One region of the Cupriavidus alkaliphilus genome, then DNA from elsewhere that is predicted to be linked to it. Evidence: predicted binding sites of a transcription regulator. Region 1 holds the regulator's gene; the other holds the start of a gene.
What was found. The regulator sigma-54, encoded in region 1, starts transcription at its own class of promoters, with help from an activator protein. The targets are predictions, from matches to a motif close to TGGCANGNAANCTGCTTT.
Positions count from the first base shown of each region.

Region 1 (3,728 bases):
GGCCAGCGACCCACGAGAGTTTGAGGTCGGCTGCGTTGTCGTCGAAGATGGACTGGGAGGTGACGCCGGTGAGTTCCATGCGGTATGGCTGGTAAGGCGGTGTTCGAAGCGCGTGGCGCTTCCCCGGTCTGGTGCCGGCCCGCTCCGGGGGGAATCAGTGGATCAGGGATGCCATGCGATCAGCAGTTCGTGCACGGCATCGGGCGTAGGGAGGGTCGCCAGGCCCTCGCGCATGTCGCGATCCGACAGCAGTTGCGCGATCTCGGACAAGATTTCCAGGTGCTGCTGCGTGGCCTGTTCGGGCACCAGCAAGAAGATCAGCAGCGAAACCGGCTTGCCGTCCGGCGATTCGAACGGAATCGGCTCGGCCAGTCGCATGAACGCGGCCAGGGGCTGCTTCAGGCCCTTGATGCGCCCGTGCGGGATCGCCACGCCGGCGCCCAGTCCGGTCGAGCCCAGCGACTCGCGCGCGAACAGGTTGTCGGTGACGATGGCGCGCGCCACGCCATGGTTGTTCTCGAAGAGGAGCCCGGCCTGCTCGAACACACGTTTCTTGCTGGTGACGCTGACGTCGAGGGTGATGTTGCCGGGTGGCAGCAATTTGGCCAAACGATTCATGGGCGATGCGCAGGATTTCAGTTAGCGGGCGGATCGTTCCGCCGGGCAGCGTCTGGCTCCCTCACCGCTGCCGGCGCGGGGGAAGACGTCCGGCCCATTATAGAGCAGCGACTACCCTTGCATTGTGCGGTGCAGCGCGGGCAGGCGCGGCCACGATTTCTCTCTCTTTGTATGGCGCAGCATACACCTTGGCGCTGCGCTTGCGAACCTTTCGGGCTTCCATGCATGGCAAGGTTTGCTCCGCTGCCACAGCCCGCACAGCGCCAGGGCGCAAAAAAGCCGCGCTTCGCGGCGCGGCTTGCCTGTGGAATCCTGGTTCAGCAGCCCTCTGCGGGGCTGCCGGGCACGGGTTTATTGCTGCATTTGCGCTGCGGCCATCTGGTACTTGACCGCTTCGCGGTCGTGGCCTTGCACGCGATCCTTGTAGCGAATCACCTGACGGTCCAGCTTGTCGACGAGTGCGTCGATCGCCGCATACAGGTCTTCGTGATGCGCCTCGACAAAGATGTCCTTGCCCTTTAGATGCAGATTGATTTCCGCGTACTGACGCCGGTCCTTTTCCTTGTGATTGTCGACAGAGAGCAGCACGCTAACGCCAATGACTTGATCGAAATGCCTGACGATTCGCTCCAGCTTCGTTTCCACGTACTCACGCAGAGGGGGCGTGATGTCCAGGTGGTGTCCACTGATCTTGAAGTTCATAGCGCTTCTCCTTCTGAAAGAGCCTCACCAGGCAGGCGGTGGGCTCGGCTACAAAGACTTGCGGAGATTGACTGCGGGGATTTTCAAGGCTTCACGATACTTGGCGACCGTGCGGCGTGCGACAACGAAGCCCTGTTCGCCCAGCAGTTCGGCGATGCGACTGTCGGAAAGGGGATTCCTCGGGTCTTCGGCTCCTATCAGTTGCTTGATCAAGGCGCGGATGGCCGTTGATGAAGCCGCGCCACCGGTTTCGGTGGACACGTGGCTGCCAAAGAAGTACTTCAGTTCGAAAGTACCCATCGGCGTAGCCATATATTTATTGGTCGTCACCCGGGAGATGGTTGACTCGTGTAAACCCAGTGTATCGGCAATCTCCCGCAAAACCAAGGGGCGCATGGCGATTTCACCGTGGGTGAAAAAGTTCTTTTGACGCTCGACAATGGCCTGCGAGACACGCAGGATGGTGTCGAACCTTTGCTGGATATTCTTGATCAGCCAGCGTGCTTCCTGCAGCTTCTGCTGCAGCCCGGCGGTACCGGTCTCGCCTTTGGCGCCACGCAGGATCTGTGCGTACATATCGTTGATGCGCAGCCTCGGCATCACATCCGGATTGAGCTGCGCGATCCAGCCGCCGCCGCTCTTGCGCACGAACACATCAGGCACAACGAAATCGGCCTCCGGACGGCTGTACGCATGGCCCGGGTAGGGCGCCAGCGAGCGGATCAGGTCATGCGCGGCCTTGAGTGCGACCTCATCGACCTGCAGGGCCTTCTTCAGCCGCGTGTAGTCGCGTACCGCCAGCAGTTCCAGGTGATGGGTGACGATGGTCAGCGCGAGTTCGCGCTGCGGGTGCGTCAGGCGGCGCAATTGCAGCGCCAGGCATTCGGCCGCGTTGCGCGCGCCCACACCAGGCGGATCGAAGCTCTGCAGCAGCGTCAGGATGGCGTGGACTTCGTCGGGGTCGAACTCGAGTTCTTCGGGCAGCTCCGCGCAGATCTCTTCGAGCGAGGCGCTAAGGTAGCCATCGTCATCGAGCGATTCGATCAGGAAGATGGCGAGTCCCTTGTCGCGCGCCGAGATCTTCAGCGGTGTCAGCTGCTCCATCAGGTATTCGCGCAGCGTGGGCTCGGCATCGCGCAGCTGCATCGGCGTCTTTTCGTCCTCGTCGCCTTGCGGGCGGCGGGCGAAATCGTCCAGGCTCCAGTCGCCGTTGCCGTAGTCGTCGCCGCTGCTGTTGTCGCCGTAGCTGTCATCGGCGCCGCCTTCGGCGCGCGCGTCGCCATTGCCCTGGGGCTCGGCGGGGGCGGGCGCGGGCGCGCTCTGGACGTTGACCGAGCCATCGGCCGCCACGCGCAGCGGGCTTTCGATCCAGTCGTTCTCCCGCTCGAGCAGCGGGTTTTCCGTCAGCGCCTGTTCGACTTCCTGCTGCAGTTCCAGCGTGGAAAGCTGCAGCAGCCGGATCGACTGTTGCAGCTGCGGGGTCAGTGCCAGGTGCTGGGAGAGGCGGAGCTGTAGCGACGGTTTCATGCGACCTATTTTATGCGCATCTTTCCGATGTTGGAACGGAAATTGCTATCGCTGATGCGCCGTGATCGCCGCTGGCTCTCCCTGCCATGCGGCCATGGCGGCCCGTGCGGGGCCGCCGACTTGTCACATGCGGAAGTTCTCGCCCAGATAGACGCGCCGCACGGCGTCATTGGCGATGATGTCTTCGGGCTGGCCCGCGGCCAGCACCGTGCCTTCGCTGATGATGTAGGCGTGATCGCAGATGCCGAGCGTCTCGCGCACGTTGTGGTCGGTGATCAGCACGCCGATATTGCGCGCCTTGAGGAAGCTGACGATGCGCTGGATCTCGCCCACGGCGATCGGGTCCACGCCGGCAAAGGGCTCGTCCAGCAGGATGAAGCGCGGCGATGACGCCAGTGCGCGCGCGATTTCCACGCGGCGGCGCTCGCCGCCGGACAGCGACAGCGCCGGATTGTTGCGCAGGTGCGCGATCTGCAGGTCGTCGAGCAGGGCATCCAGGCGGCGCTCGATCTCGGCCTTGGCCAGCGGCTTGCCCTTGTCCTGCTGCAGCTCCAGCACCGCGCGGATGTTTTCCTCGACGTTGAGCTTGCGGAACACCGAGGCTTCCTGCGGCAGGTATGACAAGCCCATGCGCGCGCGCTCGTGGATCGGCAGGCCGCTGATGTGGTCGCCGTCGAGCACGATGTCGCCTTCGTCCAGCGCCACCAGGCCGACGATCATGTAGAACGACGTGGTCTTGCCCGCGCCGTTGGGGCCGAGCAGCCCGACCACCTCGCCGCTCTTCACGTCGAGCGAGACGTCCTTGACCACCGTGCGCGAGCCATAGCGCTTCTTCAGGTGGCGCACGACCAGCGTGCTGCCGCCGGGCAGGACGGAGTTGG
Region 1 covers NZ_JACHWE010000004.1:52,160-55,887, forward strand. The annotation lists gene hprK (HPr(Ser) kinase/phosphatase) at 1-79, opposite strand, end outside; gene FHX60_RS15125 (PTS sugar transporter subunit IIA) at 163-618, opposite strand; gene hpf (ribosome hibernation-promoting factor, HPF/YfiA family) at 970-1,320, opposite strand; gene FHX60_RS15135 (RNA polymerase factor sigma-54) at 1,369-2,847, opposite strand; gene lptB (LPS export ABC transporter ATP-binding protein) at 2,971-3,728, opposite strand, start outside.

Region 2 (3,728 bases), on a different contig from region 1:
ACGCGCGCATCGCGGTGCAGGTGTTCCTGGTGATCAGCGGCTTCCTGGCGGCGCGCAGTCTGGCACCCGACGGACGGCTTGAGATCCGCCAGCACCCGCTGTCGCTGCTGTGGCGCCGTTACCAGAAACTGGTGGTGCCGTTTGCCGCGGCGATCCTGCTCAGCGTTGCCGGTGCCGCCGTGGCGCGGCACTGGATGACGCATGACTCGATCCCGGCGTCCCCCACGCTGGGGCAGTTGCTTGCGCACCTGACGCTGCTCCATGACATCGTCGACGTCGACGCGTTGTCGGCCGGGGTCTGGTACGTGGCCATCGACCTGCAATTGTTCGCGCTGCTGCTGGGCACGCTGTGGGCCGCACGCGCGGTGTCGCGCGGCAGGGCGCCAGCGGGCGTGGCGGCCAGCATCGGGCTGGTGGCGCTTGCGGCCGTGGCGTCGCTGTTCTGGTTCAACCGCGATGCCGCTTGGGATATCTGGGCGGTGTACTTCTTCGGCGCCTATGGCATGGGCACGCTGGCCTACTGGGCGTCGGCGCCCGGCCGGCCGCTGCTGCCGCTGGCGCTGATCGGCGCGGTGGCGCTGGGCGCGCTGGTGCTGGATTTCCGGCTGCGGATTGCCGTGGCGCTGGCCACCGCGCTGGTGCTGGCGCTGGCGCGGCGCGGCGAATGGCTGGAACGCTGGCCACGGGCGCGCGTGGTGGGCTACTTCGGACGGATTTCCTATTCCGTGTTCCTGGTGCATTTCCCGGTGTGCCTGGTGGTCAATGCGCTGGTGTCGCACCTGGCACCGGGGCAGCCGGTGCTGAACGCGCTCGGCATGGTGGCGGCGTGGGCCCTGAGCAATGTGGCGGGCGCCGTGTTCTACCGCTTCGTCGAAAGTGCGCAGCCGTTCGCGGCACTGCGGGCGATGCTGGGCGGCCGCCGTGACGCGGCAGGCGACTCGGGCCCGGGCTCGGCGAGCCGCCCGACCATGTAACCCTTGCACGCATCGCCGCGCGGCACTACCCGGGGCGCGCTTGCGTTGCGTGGTCGTGCTCGGCATCCGCGTGGTGCATGGGTGCCGCGGGCGTGGTGCCGTCGGCACGCCGGGCGTGCATAGCGCTGCCGCGGACTTGCGTTGGGCGCCACACACATGAACGCCACACTGGCGTAAACGGGCATTGGGCGATGGCACAAAGGTTGCCTAGTATGGAATCGTAAACCTGACCGATTGGTCAGGATTCCATCGGGAACCGAGGGTGTCATGTCCGACCATATCGTCCTGACTTCGCACGCGCGCCGCGACAAGCCGGCCGAACCCATCCACTGGGGCGCACCCACGGCGGCGGAGCGCGGGCCGGTGATTGCCAGCCTGGGCAATCCGGCGCAGCGCAATGTGATCGGCACCCACGCCGGCGCCTACGCCATCTACCGCGCGCTGGCGGTCGCCTCCGGCACGCTGCAGCGCGACCATCGCCCCGACCTGACCGACACCGCGCCCGCCGAGGCCATCGGCCCGCATCCGCAGTGGGGCGAGCCGGGCAAGATCGTCTCGCTCGACCCCTGGGGCCACCTGGTCTCCACCGTCTTTGCCGACCGCATTGCCGCCGGCGTCGACATCCGCCCGACCATCGCGGTGACGCGCGCGCACATCAACATGCCGGAGCTGGTTTCGGCCATTGCCGCGGGCCGGCTCAAGCCCGACGGCAACCTGTTGCATGCCAATGGCGACGTGCGCGTGACCAAGGCGGCGGTCGACCCGGTGTGGTACCTGCCCGGCATGGCGGTCCGGTTCGGCATCAAGGAAAGCGTGCTGCGCCGCAGCCTGTTCGAACAGACCGGCGGCATGTTCCCGGAACTGGTGACGCGGCCGGACCTGAAGGTTTTCTTGCCGCCGATCGGCGGCATGACGCTGTATTTCTTCGGCGATGTCAGCCAGCTGGGCCAGCCCGAGACCCGCGTGGCCTGCCGCGTGCACGATGAATGCAACGGATCGGATGTGTTCGGGTCAGACATCTGTACCTGCCGGCCGTACCTGGCACACGGCATCGAGGTGTGCATCGAAATGGCGCAGCAGGGCGGTGTCGGGCTGGTGGTCTACAACCGCAAGGAGGGCCGCGCGCTGGGCGAGGTGACCAAGTTCCTGGTCTACAACGCCCGCAAGCGCCAGGTTGGCGGCGACCGCGCCGAGACTTATTTTGCCCGTACCGAATGCGTGGCGGGCGTGCAGGACATGCGTTTCCAGGAGCTGATGCCGGATGTGTTCCATTGGCTGGGCATCCGCCGCATCGACCGCTGGGCGTCGATGAGCAACATGAAGCATGGGGCGCTGGTGGCGCAGGGCATCGAGGTGGTCGAGCAGGTGGCGATCCCCGAGGCGCTGATCCCCGCCGACGCCCGTGTCGAGATCGACGCCAAGGTGGCCGCCGGCTACTTCACGCACTACACGCCGCCGGATGCGAACGAACTGGCCCTGGCAAAGGGCAGGGGGTTGAACGAATGACGAGGTATCCCGAGGACAGCGCCGGCAACGAGCGCCATGGCAACGGCTGGCTGAGCCCGGTGCCCGAAGGGCATCCCGCTTCGGCGCTGCTGTGCGCCGAGGCGGTGCGCACCCATTGCGCGGCGGTCACCGAGCACGTCGCCAGCGGCGCTTCCGAACGCTTCACCTGGCACCCGGACCGCGTGCATGCAATTGCCGATTACGTCGCCAGCACCATCCGCCAGCGCTATCCGGACCTGCAGGTGCCGTATCACAGCCGCTGGCGTCATTTTGAAAGCGGCGCGGGCGACCAGCGCACGGACCGCTGGCAGGTGCTGTGCGAGCGCGCCGCGCTGAGTGGTCCCGAGCACCGCGAGGAGCGCGCCCGCATCGGCATCGACCTGGTGATCCCCAGCGTGCTGCTGGATGCCGGCGCCGGGCCGGAATGGCGCTACCGCGATCCGGCCAGCGACCTGGTGCTGACGCGTTCGGAAGGTCTGGGCGCGGCCAGCTTCGACCTGTTCGCGCGCGGCGGCTTCTCCGCGGCGCCGGGCGATCCCCTGCGCGCCGATGCCGAGCGCCTGCAGCGCATCGACGCCGACAGCATTGCCCATGCCTTCCAGGTCGCGCAGCACAACCCGCTGGTGGGCCTGGAAGGCCGCGCCGGGCTGCTGCGCCGGCTGGGCGAGGTGATGGACGCGACCCCGGCGCTGTTCGGCCGGCCGGCGCGGCTGGGCAACCTCTATGACTACCTGAAGGCGCACGCCGTGGGCGGCCAGCTCGATGCCGGCTTCCTGCTGCGCACCTTGCTGGTGGGCCTCGGGCCGGTGTGGCCGGGGCGCATCGTGGTCGAGGGCGTGTCGCTGGGCGATTGCTGGCGCCATCCGGCCGCGCCGGGCGGGCTGGTGCCGTTCCACAAGCTGACCCAGTGGCTGACCTATTCGCTGCTGGAGCCGCTCGAGGACGCCGGCCTGACCGTGACCGGCCTCGATGCGCTGACCGGCCTGCCCGAGTACCGCAACGGCGGCCTGCTGTACGACTTCGAGCTGATGGTGCCGCGCGATCCCGGCTTTGCCGCCGAACCGCATGCGGTGGATGAGCCCGTCATCGTCGAATGGCGCGCGCTGACCGTCAGCGGCCTGGACCTTGTGGCAGATTGCGTGCGCCAGGCGCTGGGGCTAGAGGAAGCGCAGTTCCCGCTGGCGCGCGTGCTGGAAGGCGGCACCTGGGCGGCAGGACGGCGCATTGCCGCCAAGCGCCGGCCGGGCG
Region 2 covers NZ_JACHWE010000002.1:760,593-764,320, reverse strand. The annotation lists gene FHX60_RS09890 (acyltransferase family protein) at 1-974, shown strand, start outside; gene FHX60_RS09885 (GTP cyclohydrolase II) at 1,242-2,480, shown strand; gene FHX60_RS09880 (URC4/urg3 family protein) at 2,477-3,728, shown strand, end outside.
Region 2: the regulator sigma-54 is predicted to act here: its motif matches at 1,167-1,184, upstream of FHX60_RS09885 (GTP cyclohydrolase II).